Regions from separate parts of the Bacillus sp. N1(2025) genome, predicted to be linked through region 1. Evidence: riboswitches for the same ligand, from Rfam matches in the RefSeq annotation. Region 1 holds a riboswitch; the other holds the start of a gene.
What was found. A riboswitch is a leader RNA that binds a small molecule or an ion and turns the genes downstream of it on or off. The one in region 1 is predicted to bind S-adenosylmethionine.
Positions count from the first base shown of each region.

Region 2: another riboswitch for S-adenosylmethionine. It lies ahead of metE (5-methyltetrahydropteroyltriglutamate--homocysteine S-methyltransferase); the one in region 1 lies ahead of ACNFN4_RS15410 (phosphoadenylyl-sulfate reductase).

Region 1 is NZ_JBLTJB010000006.1:253,186-260,485, forward strand. Features, by position in the region: gene carB (carbamoyl-phosphate synthase (glutamine-hydrolyzing) large subunit) at 1-449, shown strand, start outside; gene ACNFN4_RS15390 (dihydroorotate dehydrogenase electron transfer subunit) at 446-1,216, shown strand; gene ACNFN4_RS15395 (dihydroorotate dehydrogenase) at 1,216-2,151, shown strand; gene pyrF (orotidine-5'-phosphate decarboxylase) at 2,120-2,839, shown strand; gene pyrE (orotate phosphoribosyltransferase) at 2,836-3,468, shown strand; SAM riboswitch class I at 3,570-3,674, shown strand; gene ACNFN4_RS15410 (phosphoadenylyl-sulfate reductase) at 3,802-4,503, shown strand; gene ACNFN4_RS15415 (inorganic phosphate transporter) at 4,516-5,580, shown strand; gene sat (sulfate adenylyltransferase) at 5,629-6,777, shown strand; gene cysC (adenylyl-sulfate kinase) at 6,791-7,300, shown strand, end outside.
Region 2 is NZ_JBLTJB010000004.1:16,796-24,095, forward strand. Features, by position in the region: gene ACNFN4_RS10310 (ABC transporter ATP-binding protein) at 1-790, shown strand, start outside; gene ACNFN4_RS10315 (energy-coupling factor transporter transmembrane component T family protein) at 765-1,526, shown strand; gene ACNFN4_RS10320 (STAS domain-containing protein) at 1,572-2,405, opposite strand; gene ACNFN4_RS10325 (S8 family peptidase) at 2,625-3,584, shown strand; SAM riboswitch class I at 3,724-3,878, shown strand; gene metE (5-methyltetrahydropteroyltriglutamate--homocysteine S-methyltransferase) at 3,962-6,250, shown strand; gene yeiL (transcriptional regulator YeiL) at 6,299-6,970, opposite strand; gene ACNFN4_RS10340 (MFS transporter) at 7,052-7,300, shown strand, end outside.

The DNA.
Region 1 (7,300 bases):
AAGCGCTGATTGCTTCTGGCATTCAAATCCCGAACTACGGCTCAGTGCTGTTGACTGTTGCCGATAAAGATAAAGAAGAAGGACTGCTGATCGCCAAGCGGTTCCACGCCATCGGCTATAAAATCTTGGCAACGGAAGGAACGGCGGCTTATTTGAAAGACGCTCAGATTCCGGCTCAGGTCGTCGGAAAAATCGGCGAAGAAGGGAAAAATCTGCTCGATGTCATCAGAAACGGCGAAGCGCAATTTGTCATCAATACGCTGACAAAGGGCAAACAGCCGGCCAGAGACGGCTTCAGAATCCGCCGCGAATCCGTTGAGAACGGAGTCGCCTGCCTGACATCTTTAGATACGGCCGAAGCCATTTTGCGGGTACTGGAAAGCATGACATTCCGGGCGGATCATATGCCTGCATCCGAAACCAATCAAAAGGCGGCAGTCACGATATGAAAAAAGCGCATTTGACTGTTCAATCCAACTTAGAGATTGCCGACCGGATTTATAAGATGGTGCTGAAAGGAGAGCTTGTCCGGCACCTTACCGAGCCGGGTCAATTTCTTCATCTGAAGGTGAGTGACGCGGTCACGCCGCTATTAAGAAGACCGCTCAGCATTGCGGACGTCAATTTCGCCGCGAATGAAGTATCCGTTATCTACAGAGCTGACGGTGAGGGAACGCGTCTTTTGTCCGGGAAAAAAGAGGGCGGCAGGATAGACGTTCTCGGCCCTCTCGGCAACGGATTCCCCGTCCGGCGGATTGAACCCGGCAAAACCGCGCTGTTAGTCGGAGGCGGAGTCGGGGTTCCGCCTTTGCAGGAACTGTCAAAGCGCCTGACGGAAAAAGGCGTAAACGTCATTCATGTGCTTGGATTTCAATCAGCAAAGGATGTTTTTTACGAACAGGAATGTCGTGCGTACGGAGACACCTATGTGGCGACGGCTGACGGAACATATGGAGAGAAAGGATTTGTCACCGATGTCATCCGTGAAAAGCAGCTCGAATTCGATGTCCTGCTAAGCTGCGGACCGACACCGATGCTGAAAGCTCTGAAGCAGCAGTACAGCCATAAAGAGGTTTATCTTTCGATGGAAGAGCGGATGGGCTGCGGCATCGGGGCCTGCTTCGCCTGCGTGTGCCGCACGGGTGAAAGCGATACATCCTATGTAAAGGTCTGCCTTGACGGGCCGGTATTTAAAGCTGAGGAGGTGGCGCTGTAATGTTAGAAGTGAATCTGCCGGGTCTCCAATTGAAAAATCCGATCATCCCCGCTTCCGGATGTTTCGGTTTCGGGAAAGAATATGCCGGATTTTACGATTTATCATGCCTCGGAGGCATTATGATTAAAGCCACGACGAACGAAGCCCGCTTCGGAAATCCGACACCGAGAGTGGCGGAGACAAGCGCGGGAATGCTGAATGCCATCGGACTGCAAAATCCCGGCCTTGAGCATGTGCTCAATCATGAGCTGCCTTGGCTCGAACAATTTGACACGCCGATTATCGCAAATGTCGCCGGTTCTCAGGTGGACGACTATAAAGAAGTGGCCGAGCACATCAGCCAAGCTCCGAATGTGCATGCGCTTGAGCTTAACATTTCATGTCCGAATGTCAAAACGGGGGGGATTGCTTTTGGCACTGATCCCGTCATGGCGGCCGAACTGACAAAAGCGGTGAAAGAAGTTTCCGCAGTGCCTGTGTATGTGAAGCTTTCGCCTAATGTCGCAAACATAACCGAAATTGCCAAAGCGATTGAAGCGGCCGGTGCTGACGGTCTGACGATGATTAATACACTCATCGGGATGAGGCTCGATCTCAAGACGGGACGGCCGATCTTAGCAAATAAAACGGGCGGACTGTCAGGCCCGGCGATCAAACCGGTCGCCATCCGGATGGTATACGAAGTCAGCCAGGCCGTTCAAATCCCGATTATCGGGATGGGCGGCGTTCAGACCGCAGAGGATGCATTAGAATTTCTCCTTGCGGGAGCGAGTGCGGTTGCCGTCGGCACGGCGAACTTCGTCAATCCGTTCGTCTGCCCGGAAATCATAGAACAGCTCCCCCGTGTGCTGCGCCAACACGGCTTTCAATCTGTAAGTGAATGCATCGGAAGGAGCTGGAAACATGAAAAACAACCTGCCCATCATCGCGCTTGATTTTGCATCAGGGGAAGAGACTTTAACGTTTTTAGACTTGTTTGAAAAGGAAAGGCTTTTTGTCAAAACGGGGATGGAACTTTTTTATCAGGAAGGCCCCGCCATCATTCACCAATTAAAAGAACGGAACTGTGATATATTTTTAGATTTAAAGCTTCATGATATCCCGACTACGGTCAATAAAGCGATGAGGCGGCTTGCCGGCCTCGGCGTTGATCTCGTCAATGTGCATGCGGCAGGGGGCGCACGCATGATGCGGGCGGCCCTAGAGGGGCTTGAAGAAGGCACGCCGGCAGGCAGAAAACGACCGTCTTTAATCGCGGTGACTCAGCTGACCAGCACTTCAGAGCAGGTGGCGAAGGAAGAGCTTCTGCTGCATAAGCCGCTGTTAGAAACGGTTGTGCATTACGGCAAAATGGCGGAAGAGTGCGGGCTGGACGGAGTGGTATGTTCGGTACATGAAACAAAAGCCATTTATGAAGCGGTCCGGCCTTCATTTCTGACAGTCACACCGGGCATCCGCACGGCCAGTGACGCAGCTGACGATCAAGTCCGGACGGCGACTCCGTCATTTGCGAAAGAAAACGGGTCGTCAGCCATCGTCGTGGGCCGCTCAATTACAAAAGCGGAAAACCCCGTTAAAGCATATGAAGCAATTAAACTGGAATGGGAGGGCGTTCGCCGATGAAACAGGCTATCGCAAAACATCTATTACACATTGAAGCTGTCTTTTTACGCCCGAATGAGCCGTTTACGTGGGCGAGCGGCATTTTATCACCGATCTATTGTGACAACCGTCTGACATTGTCGTATCCAAAAGTGAGAAATGATGTGGCGGACGGGCTCGGCAAACTGCTGAAAGAGCATTTCCCCGAGGCGGAGATGATCGCGGGCACTGCAACGGCGGGCATTCCGCATGCTGCGCTTCTCGCAGATCGTACAGGCGCGCCGATGTGCTACGTCAGAAGCAAACCGAAAGCGCACGGCAAAGGAAATCAAATAGAAGGCGCCATTAAGAAAGGACAAAAAACAGTCGTGATTGAAGACTTGATTTCTACCGGGGGCAGCGTGCTTGAAGCTGCGGCGGCCCTTCAAAGAGAGGGCGCGGAAGTCCTCGGCGTCATTTCCATTTTTACATACGGACTGCCGAAAGCAAAAGAAGCCTTTAAAAAAGCGGGTCTTCCTTATTACTCGTTAACGGATTATGACACGCTGATTGAAGTCGCGCTTGCAAACGGAACGATACATTCAGATGACATTGAAAAACTGAAATCATGGAAATTGAATCCCGAGTCAAAAGATTGGTTTAAAAAATAATGACAATAAAAACAGGCCTCAGGGCCTGTTTTATTATTCCTATCAAAAAACTCGGGTTGACTTCTGTTAGAATTGTGCTAAAATTTAGTACAAATCTAAAAAGCTTATCAAGAGCGGCTGAGGGACTGGACCGATGACGCCCGGCAACCTGCGTGAATTGCAAGGTGCCGCATCCAGAAAAATGCACAGCATTTTGAAGATAAGGGCTATACCGGGTCACTGTCTTTCATTCCGCTGGATTGAAAGTTTTTTATATGAAAAAAAGATTGAGGGATAAGACAACCGGCAGAAAACAACAGCTGTTTGATTGTCTCCGGGAGGAGGAAAGAAAAAATGCTAACGTATGACACATGGGAAGAGCCGGCGATTACATTTCCGGAAGACGATTCCTATAAAGGCGCGCTGTCCGTTTTAAAATGGGCATACGGCCACTACGGAGACCAGCTTGTTTACGCGTGCAGCTTCGGGATTGAGGGCATCGTCCTGATCGATTTAATTTCTAAAGTAAAGAAAGACGCGGAAATCGTGTTTCTTGATACGGGTCTTCACTTTAAAGAAACATATGAAACGATCGAAAAAGTGAAAGAGCGTTACCCGGGGCTGAACATTATCCTGAAAAAGCCAAGCCTTACTCTTGAGGAACAGGCCGAGGCTCACGGAGATAAACTGTGGGAAAGAGAACCGAACCAGTGCTGCTACATCAGAAAAATTCTGCCGTTAAGAGAAGCGCTCGCGGGGCATCCGGCATGGCTGTCCGGTCTTCGCCGGGATCAAGGGCCGAGCCGGGCGAATACGAATTTCCTGAATAAAGACGACAAGTTTCAATCGATTAAAGTATGCCCGCTGATCCATTGGACATGGAAAGACATCTGGAGATATACTTCCAAGCATGAGCTGGATTACAATATCCTCCACGATCAGGGGTATCCGAGCATCGGCTGTGAACCGTGCACTTCACCTGCATTTACCGCGGAAGATTTGCGGAGCGGCAGATGGAACGGCATGGCGAAAACAGAATGCGGACTGCATGAATAAAGGAGCTGCACGATGGAATTAGCCGCTATTTTATTCTGCCTGTTTTTTGCCATGAATATCGGAGCCAGCGGAGCCGCGGCTTCAATGGGAGTCGCTTACGGGTCCGGCGCCGTTAAAAAGAAAACGTATGCGCTGATCATCTGCGCGGCCGGAGTCCTGTCAGGGGCGGTTATCGGCGGCGGTGAAGTTGTTAAGACGATCAGCGGCGGAATCATTCCCGAACAAACCATTACGCTCACCATTGTCTGCATTATTATCGGATCGGCGGCGCTATCGTTATTCACGGCGAATGTGCTCGGCATTCCGCTGTCGACGAGTGAGGTCACTGTCGGGGCGATTGTCGGTGTCGGCGTCGCGTACAAAGTATTGTTTTTACAGCATCTTTTGGTCATCGTGAGTTTTTGGGTGCTTGTACCGTTTGTCGCGTTCTGTTTCACGTTTCTCGTCTCGAAGGTATTCAGTTCTCTGAATATTCGAGTCATTTCGAATCGGAAACAGAAGATTTTAGGGATTGTGCTGCTGATTGCGGGGTTTTGGGAAGCTTTTTCAGCCGGAATGAATAATGTCGCAAATGCAGTGGGCCCTCTGGTTGCTGCGGGCGTGCTCAGCGTGTCCAAAGGAACGCTGTACGGAGGCATCTTTGTCGCTCTCGGCGCTCTGCTTTTAGGACGTAAAGTGCTTGAAACCAACGGGAAAAAGATTACGAGATTTTCAGCCGGAGAAGGCATACTGCTTTCAGGAACCGGCGCGGGGCTTGTCATTATCAGTTCCGTCTTCGGTCTGCCGGTCCCATTGGCGCAAGTCACATCATCATCAATTATCGGTATCGGAATGGCCAAAAACGGGCCGAACGTTTTTCATAAAGAAGTCGTGAAAACGATGCTCAAAGTATGGGTCGTTTCGCCGTTTTTGTCACTATCGATTTCGTATCTGCTTGTCTCCCTGCTGTTAAAAGGAGATTACTATTCCATCTTTATGATGGCCAGCGTGCTTTTGGCAGCTGGCGGAGCCGCCAGTCTGATGAAAGCCATCCGAAAAGAGAAACGCTCTGTCCATGAACAAGGCGGGGGCATTTAACTATTAATCTGAGTTTATTTATCTGTTAACTGGGAGGAATCATGTATTATGAGTTTAGCACCGCACGGAGGAACATTAATTAACCGGGTGAATGAGCAGTATGATCTTACATCCGTCCAAAAAGAAATTGAGCTTGATTTGATTTCGTTCGCTGATTTAGAGCTGATCGGCATCGGGGGGTACAGCCCGATTGAAGGATTTTTCACAGAAAAAGATTACGTGTCAGTCGTTGAAAATATGCGTCTGGCATCCGGGGTTGTCTGGTCCCTGCCGATCACGCTTCCGGTCGATTCAGAAAAAGCGGCTGAGCTTGCCGTCGGCGACACGGTGAAACTGACTTACGGCGGAGAAACATATGGCGTCGTCGACATCGAAGATATTTATACGCCGGATAAACAAAAAGAAGCTGTTCACGTATATAAAACCGATGATGCCGCGCATCCGGGCGTGAAAAAATTATTTTCGCGCGGCGATACGTATATCGGCGGGCCGATCACATTAGTTAAAAAAGCGTCAAAGCAGTTTCCTGAGTTTACATTTGAACCTGCCGATACAAGACGAAGCTTCGAAGAAAAGGGCTGGAAAACCATCGTCGGTTTCCAAACGAGAAATCCGGTTCACCGCGCCCACGAATATATCCAAAAAACCGCGCTTGAGACGGTTGACGGCCTGTTTTTGAACCCGCTCGTCGGTGAAACAAAATCAGATGACATTCCGGCGGATGTCAGAATGGAAAGCTACCAGGTGCTGCTCGATCATTATTATCCGAAAGACCGCGTTTTCCTCGGTGTATTTTTGGCGGCAATGCGGTATGCGGGGCCGAGAGAAGCCATTTTCCACGCGCTTGTCCGCAAAAACTACGGCTGCACGCATTTTATCGTCGGCCGCGATCATGCCGGCGTCGGTGATTACTACGGCACATATGAAGCGCAAGAGCTGTTTGATCAATTTACAGCGGATGAACTCGGGATTACACCGATGAAATTCGAGCACAGCTTCTTCTGCCGGAAATGCGGCAACATGGGAACGGCCAAAACATGCCCGCATGACAGAGAAGACCACGTCATTCTGTCAGGAACAAAGGTCAGAGAAATGCTGCGGAGCGGCGTCATGCCGCCGGCGGAATTCAGCCGTCCTGAAGTTGTCGAGGTGTTGATTAAAGGGCTGAAAACGAAAGAAGAAGCAGGCGTTTCTTAAGGAGGAAAATAGAGTGACAAATCGTGATATCGTGTGGCATGAAGCCTCAATAACGAAAGAAGAATACCAGCAGAAAAACAAGCATAAAAGCTCTATCCTCTGGCTGACGGGCTTAAGCGGTTCGGGGAAATCCACGATTGCAAACGCCGCAGCGCGCGAGCTGTTTGAACAAGGCTATCAAGTCATCGTGCTTGATGGTGATAACATCCGCCACGGCTTAAACAAGGACTTAGGTTTTTCCGATGATGACCGCAAGGAAAATATACGCCGCATCGGGGAAGTGGCGAAGCTTTTCGTTCAGCAGGGAACCATCGTCATCACGGCTTTTATTTCTCCGTTCCGTGAGGACAGAGATCAGGTGAGAGAGCTTGTGGCAGAGGGCGAATTTAATGAAATCTACGTGAAATGCGATCTCGATATATGCGAAAAGCGCGATCCGAAAGGTTTATATAAAAAAGCAAGAAATGGTGAAATTCCGTTCTTTACGGGGATCGACTCACCGTATGAAGAGCCGAAAGCGCCT
Region 2 (7,300 bases), on a different contig from region 1:
GCCCGCCGCGCTTTCGGCAGAAGACGCGCTGAGCGTTCACGAGCTGTCATTCTCAAGAGGAGCAGACGTCATTTTTCAGGATGTGAGCTTTTCCGTAAAAAAAGGTTCAATCACCGCGATTGCCGGCCCTAACGGAACAGGAAAATCCACGCTCCTTTCTGCCGCGGCCAAGCTCATCCGTCCGCTGAGCGGAGACATCAAAATAGACGGCAGACCGATTGATTCCTATTCTGAAAAAGAGCTGCGGCGGCTGACCGGATATGTTTTCCAAAATCCTGAACACCAGTTTGTCACAGATTCCGTCATTCAAGAGCTGATGTTCGGTTTTGAAAGCAGCAGACCCGCAAAGGAGAAAGCTCTTCAGCTGTTAACCCGATTCGGCCTGAGACGCCATGCCTCACAGCATCCGTTTTCTTTAAGCCAAGGACAAAAACGCCGGCTCAGTGTCGCGACAATGCTTATGCACAATGTGAACGTTTTGATGCTTGATGAACCGACTTTCGGACAGGATGCCAAAACGGCGCGGGAGTGTATGCAAATGCTCCGTGAGATTCAAAAGGAAGGAACGGCTGTTTTGATGGTGACACACGATATGGAACTCGTCTCAGATTATGCCGACACGATCCTTGTGCTCTGCGGCACGAAACTGGTATTCCGGGGAACTCCCGACGCTTTATTTTCTGATAACACCGGGATCGCCGAGCAGGCGCATTTGGCTTTGCCGCTGCGGTATGAATGGATGAAACACGACAGGAGGCGGAGAAATGAACTTGCGGCTGGAGGCTGTTAACCCGTCAATAAAGGCGGCGGCTGTATTGTTATGCGTCATTATGCTGTCGTTTATTTATAATCCGTACACCCCTGCTTTGTTTTATATCATCATTGCGGGAGGCGTCCTCTCGGCGGGGCGTGTGCCGCTGAAAAAATGGCTGCTGTTCACGATTCCGTTTGTCATTCTGGCCTTCGGTTCTTTATGGACAGCCGCCGTATTCGGAAACGTCCCGACAACCGGAAGCAACCTGCTGTTTAAGCTCGGGCCGATTGCCGTCAACAGTGATAACGCGGCGCTCGGGATTTCTATCGCGTTTCGTATTTTATGTTTTTCCGCTTTGTCGATGATGTTTCTTTTCACAACCGATCCGATTCTGTTCATGCTCAGTCTGATTCAGCAGTGTAAGCTGCCGCCCAAGCTTGCATACGGCGTTATCGCGGGGTTCCGGTTTCTCCCTCTTCTGAAAGATGAAATCCTGATCATCCGGCAGGCGCACAGAATCAGGGGCGCGGCGTCTGATTCAGGGCTGAAAGGAAAGCTCTCCGCCTTCAGGCGCTTCACCATTCCGCTATTGGCAGGCGCAATCAGAAAGGCGGAACGCACGGCGATCGCGATGGAATCTAAAGGCTTTACGGGGAGCCGAAACCGCACGTTTTACAGAACTGTTACCGTGCGCCGCGCCGACTGGTGTTTTTTCCTGCTCGTGCTTCTGTTATTCGGCGCAAGCTGGCTCATTTCATTGTTGTTTGTATAAAAACAGGCCGCCGGAGTGATTCGGCAGCCTGTTTTGTTATGTATGTTATTGATGATAATTGAGAGCCTGAGCGAGATTGGACTTGATCGTAATATCTGAGAAATTAATGCCGAGCTGTACGGCGGTTTGAGCGATTTCCGGCCTGATTCCGGATAAAGTGGACGTGACGCCGATCAATTTCAGCGCCTCAATTAATTTAAAAATCTGATGCGCCACCATCGTATCGACAACCACTACACCCGATAGGTCAATAAACAGATGTTCAATCAGCCGTTTGGCACATGTGCTCAGCGTATTTTCAAGAATGAATTTGGCGCGCTCCGTGTCAATATCGCCGACAAGCGGCAGCAGCGCCGTCCGTTTGCTCAGCGTGATAACCGGAGAGCTTAACTCCAAAATCATTTCTCTTTGCGCGTTCAGCTGCATTTTCGAGTTATGCTCGGCATGATCGACAAACGTGTAAATCGTAAAATCAAATACTCGTACAATTAAATTCTCCCATTTCTTCCTTTCTCCCTCTGCAAACGAAGATTCATGTTTATCGGCAAACGCATCATAATAACTGATGTATAGCCTCCGGTTTCTCATGAATTCACGGACCACATACTGGACGGGTGTATCCAGATGCTTCTGGTCTTTCGCGAGCTCAATCACCCACTGCTCGAACTCTTCTAAAAATTCTTTTTCCGGCATGATATACATTTTATTAATATGCCGGTAAAATTCTTTATCCTGCTCCGTCAGTTCTTCTGTGATGACAGGATTTGCCAAAGAATAAACCGAATTCGGGTCCGAATCTTCCATCGTTTCGATCCACTCTTCCGCAATTTGATCCGCTTGTTCTGTAAAATAGTCGTATAATGCTTCATTTATCTTCATATCTCTTCTCCTTTCCCATTTCCAATTATAGCGTCAGCGGGTCATGAATGAAAATAAAAGCTGTTAAACTATCCATTTATTTGAAATTTTTTAGTGCAATAGATTACGCCTTTTTTATGAAAATGCTTCAAATGACTCTTTCCGACCGGCATGCTCTGCCATAAAATAGTAGCAACACCCTTGTATCCACTCGCAAGCATAAAAAAGGAGGGCTTTTTTATGAATGGTGAAATGCATTTGATTCCTTATGTCACGGATGAACAGATCATGGATGTGAACGAGCTTCCAGAGGGTATTAAAGTGATTAAGGCGCCAGAGTTGTGGGCAAAAGGGTTTAAAGGCAAGGATATTAAAATCGCGGTGCTTGACACAGGCTGCGACATCAATCATCCTGATTTGAAAGACCGGATTGTCGGCGGGAAAAACTTCACCGATGATGACGGAGGCAAAGAAGACGCGATTTCCGATTATAACGGACACGGGACACACGTTTCCGGAACGATTGCCGCCAATGATTCAAACGGCGGAATTTCGGGTGTCGCGCCGGAAGCAAGCCTCTTAATTGTTAAAGTTCTCGGCGGTCAAAACGGCAGCGGCAAATACGAATGGATCATTAACGGCATCAACTACGCCGTTGAACAAAAGGCCGATATCATTTCCATGTCACTCGGCGGGCCAAGCGATGTGCCTGAATTGAAAGAAGCCGTCGCAAATGCGGTAAAAAGCGGTGTTCTGGTCGTTTGCGCGGCAGGAAACGAAGGCGACGGAGACGAGCGTACAGAGGAACTGTCGTATCCGGCCGCTTACAACGAAGTGATCGCAGTCGGATCAGTCTCAATCGCCCGTAAATCGTCTGAATTTTCAAACGCCAATAAAGAGATTGACCTAGTGGCTCCGGGAGAAAATATTCTCTCCACCCTTCCCAACCATAAATACGGGAAGCTGACGGGCACTTCAATGGCCGCCCCGCATGTGAGCGGAGCGCTTGCCTTAATAAAAGGGCTTGAACAGGACGCGTTTCAGCGGACGCTTTCTGAGGCTGAAGTCTACGCCCAGCTCGTGCGGCGGACCCTTCCTTTGGACATCGCCAAAACATTGGCCGGGAACGGGTTTCTGTATTTAGACGCGCCTGAAGTGCTGATGGAAAGAGCCGAACAGGCACAGCTGCTGTCTTTCTGATATTTTTCTCATATAATGAATGGTCAGCTTGTCACATCACCAATTTTTAAAATGTGAGATTTTCTATTGACAGTGATCTGAATAAGCTGATAAGATAACCAACAAATGATGTAACTTTTCAAAAAAATTGAAATACTTTCTCTTATCGAGAGTTGGGCGAGGGATTGGCCTTTTGACCCCAACAGCAACCGACCGTAATTCCATTGTGAAATGGGGCGCGTGATTTTTGCGCCGAGACGACTGTCTCATAAGGCACGGTGCTAATTCCATCAGACGTGATCTGAGAGATGAGAGAGGCTTACATTTTGAAGTTAAAGCCTCTTTCTCTCATGAGAAAGGGGCTTTTTTGTTACATCTCACTTAAAGGAGGAAACTTAATGACAACAATCAAAACTTCGAACCTCGGTTTTCCGAGAATCGGCTTGAACAGAGAATGGAAAAAAGCGCTTGAGGCTTATTGGAAAGGAAACACTGACAAAGAAACGTTTCTTAAAGAACTTGACGGTTTATTCTTATCAGCTGTCAAAACACAGCTTGACCAGCATATCGATATCGTGCCGGTCTCTGATTTCACCCATTATGACCATGTGCTTGATACAGCCGTCAGCTTTAACTGGATTCCGGAAAGATTCCGCAGCATCACGGATCCCGTTGATACATACTTTGCGATTGCCCGCGGTGTAAAAGACGCCGTTTCCAGTGAAATGACGAAATGGTTTAATACCAACTACCATTACATCGTTCCTGAATATGACGAAAGCATTGAATTCCGTCTGACGAGAAACAAACAGCTTGATGACTACCGCCGGATCAAAGAAGAATTCGGAGCGGAAACGAAACCTGTCATCGTCGGTCCGTACACATTCGTCACGCTTGCGAAAGGATACGAAGAATCAGAAGCGAAAGCGATTCAAAAACGCCTTGTTCCTCTTTATGTTCAGCTGCTGAAAGAGCTTGAAGCAGAAGGCGTCAAATGGGTTCAGATTGATGAGCCTGCCCTTGTGACAGCTTCTTCTGAAGACGTCCGTGCCGCCAAAGACCTCTATGAAGCGATCACAAAAGAGCTTTCAGGACTGAATGTTCTCCTGCAGACATACTTTGATTCGGTTGATGCATATGAAGAACTCGTTTCTTATCCCGTACAGGGAATCGGGCTTGACTTCGTGCATGATAAAGGCAGAAACCTTGAGCAGCTGAAAAAGCACGGCTTCCCGAAAGATAAAGTGCTGGCAGCCGGTGTGATCGACGGGCGCAACATTTGGAAAATCGATGTTGAAGAACGCCTTGATGCAGCTCTGGATATCCTCAGCCACGCTGACGTTGAGGAATTATGGATTCAGCCTTCAAGCAGCCTTCTGCACGTGCCGGTGGCAAAACACCCTGACGAGCACCTTGAAAAGGATTTGCTGAACGGCCTGTCATACGCTAAAGAAAAACTGGCGGAACTCGGCGTCTTAAAAGAAGGGCTTCTGTCCGGCAAAGCGGCCGTCAGTGAGCAGATCGAAGAGTCAAAAGCGGCACTTAAGGCTTTAAAAGCATTCGCAACAGGAGCGAACTCAGCTCAAAAAGAAGAGCTGAATCAGCTGACGGAAAAAGATTTCTCCCGTCCGGCAAGCTTTGAAGAACGATTGGCGCTGCAAAATGAATCACTCGGTCTTCCCCTTCTGCCGACGACGACAATCGGAAGCTTCCCTCAATCTGCCGAGGTGCGGAGCGCACGGCAAAAATGGCGGAAAAAAGATTGGACGGATGAACAGTACCAAGCCTTTATTAATGCGGAAACGAAGCGCTGGGTTGACATTCAGGAAGAAATCGGCTTAGACGTGCTCGTTCACGGAGAATTTGAGCGGACGGACATGGTGGAATACTTCGGTGAAAAACTGGCCGGATTCGCCTTTACGAAATATGCATGGGTGCAGTCTTACGGTTCACGCTGCGTACGTCCGCCTGTCATTTTCGGAGATGTCGAATTTATCAAACCGATGACGGTAAAAGATACGGTCTACGCCCAATCGCTGACGGAAAAACACATGAAAGGCATGCTGACGGGACCTGTCACCATCTTAAACTGGTCATTCCCGCGTGTGGATATTTCAAGAAAAGAAATCGCCTTCCAGATCGGGCTTGCCCTCAGAAAAGAAGTAAAAGCGCTTGAAGATGCCGGTATCCAAATTATCCAAGTGGATGAACCCGCGCTCCGCGAAGGACTGCCGTTAAAAACGCAGGATTGGGATGAATATTTAACTTGGGCCGCAGAAGCATTCCGGTTAACGACGTCTTCTGTGCAAAATGAGACGCAGATTCATACGCATATGTGTTACAGCAACTTTGAAGATATCGTAGATACGATCAATGATCTTGACGCGGATGTCATTACAATCGAACACAGCAGAAGCCACGGAGGATTTTTAGAATACTTGAAAGAACATCCTTACGTGAAAGGCCTCGGACTCGGTGTATACGACATTCACAGCCCGCGTGTGCCGGCAACTGAAGAAATCTATCAAATTATTGATGACGCGCTTGAAGTGTGTCCGACTGACCGCTTCTGGGTAAACCCGGACTGCGGACTGAAAACAAGACAGCAGGAAGAAACCGTTGCGGCATTAAAAAATATGGTCGACGCCGCGAAACAGGCACGAAAAAAACAAGCTCAGCTTGTATAATGAAAACAGCCATCCGCAAATCGCGGGTGGCTGTTTTTTCTGGGCGTGCTACTTATTCTTCAGCGCTTCTGCAAGTTCATATAATGAATCATGCTGCTTAATTTGATAGCCCCGCCCTTCTTTTTGCAAATACCCTTTTTGGCAGAATTGCGTCAGCACATGCAAGAGATGACGGTAAGATACACCCAAATAATCACAGACCGTTACGTGCTTCTCTTTATAAACCCCTTCATAAGCCGTCTGCAAAATAAAATCAGCAAGCCGGTTTTCAAGCGGGAACGCCAGACTTTGTGAATATTTCGAAGCCATAAGCGTTGCCTTAGCACTTAAAAACTTAGCCAACTCACGCAGGAATTTCGCATCCTGCAGCAATTGCGCGCGGCAGCGGTAAATAGGCAGAGCAAAACAAACAGTCTTCGCTGAGGCTTGAATTCCTTTTGTGTAATACACTTCATGTAATAGTTCCATCTCTCCGATGTAATCATTTTTGTTGATAAAATTAATTAAAGAAACTTTCCCGTTTTGATGGGTTACATATATTTTCGCTTTTCCTTCAATCACGTAAAACAGGAAGTCAGGCCTCCTGCCCTCTTGAATCATCCATTCGTCCCGCTCATATTCGTGCACTTCCATAAACTTTTCAGCGGGGAAAGAGAATAAATGCGCGATTGAGTGTTTTTCTAACTGATGCCGCTTTTTCTCGCCTTTATAAATTTCCATCGTCCACCCCAAAAATATGAGATATCTCATATTGTCTTTATGTCTTTACATGATAACATGCCAATTAAAGGAGGAACGGGAATGAAAGCATATCGCTGGATGAGTCTGCATTTTTTTAGTTTTTTTATGACATGGGGTGTTTTTCTGCCCTATTGGACGGGATGGATGGTGCATATAAAAGGGGTTTCCGTATCCGAAGCCAGTTTCATTATGAGCCTGGGCTTGGCGGCAAGAGGGATTTCCACATTATTTTTCTTCCCTTATTTATCAGGAAAATTCAGCAGCAAAGCCTTATTAAACGGCGCCAGAATCGGGACGCTTCTCGCACTT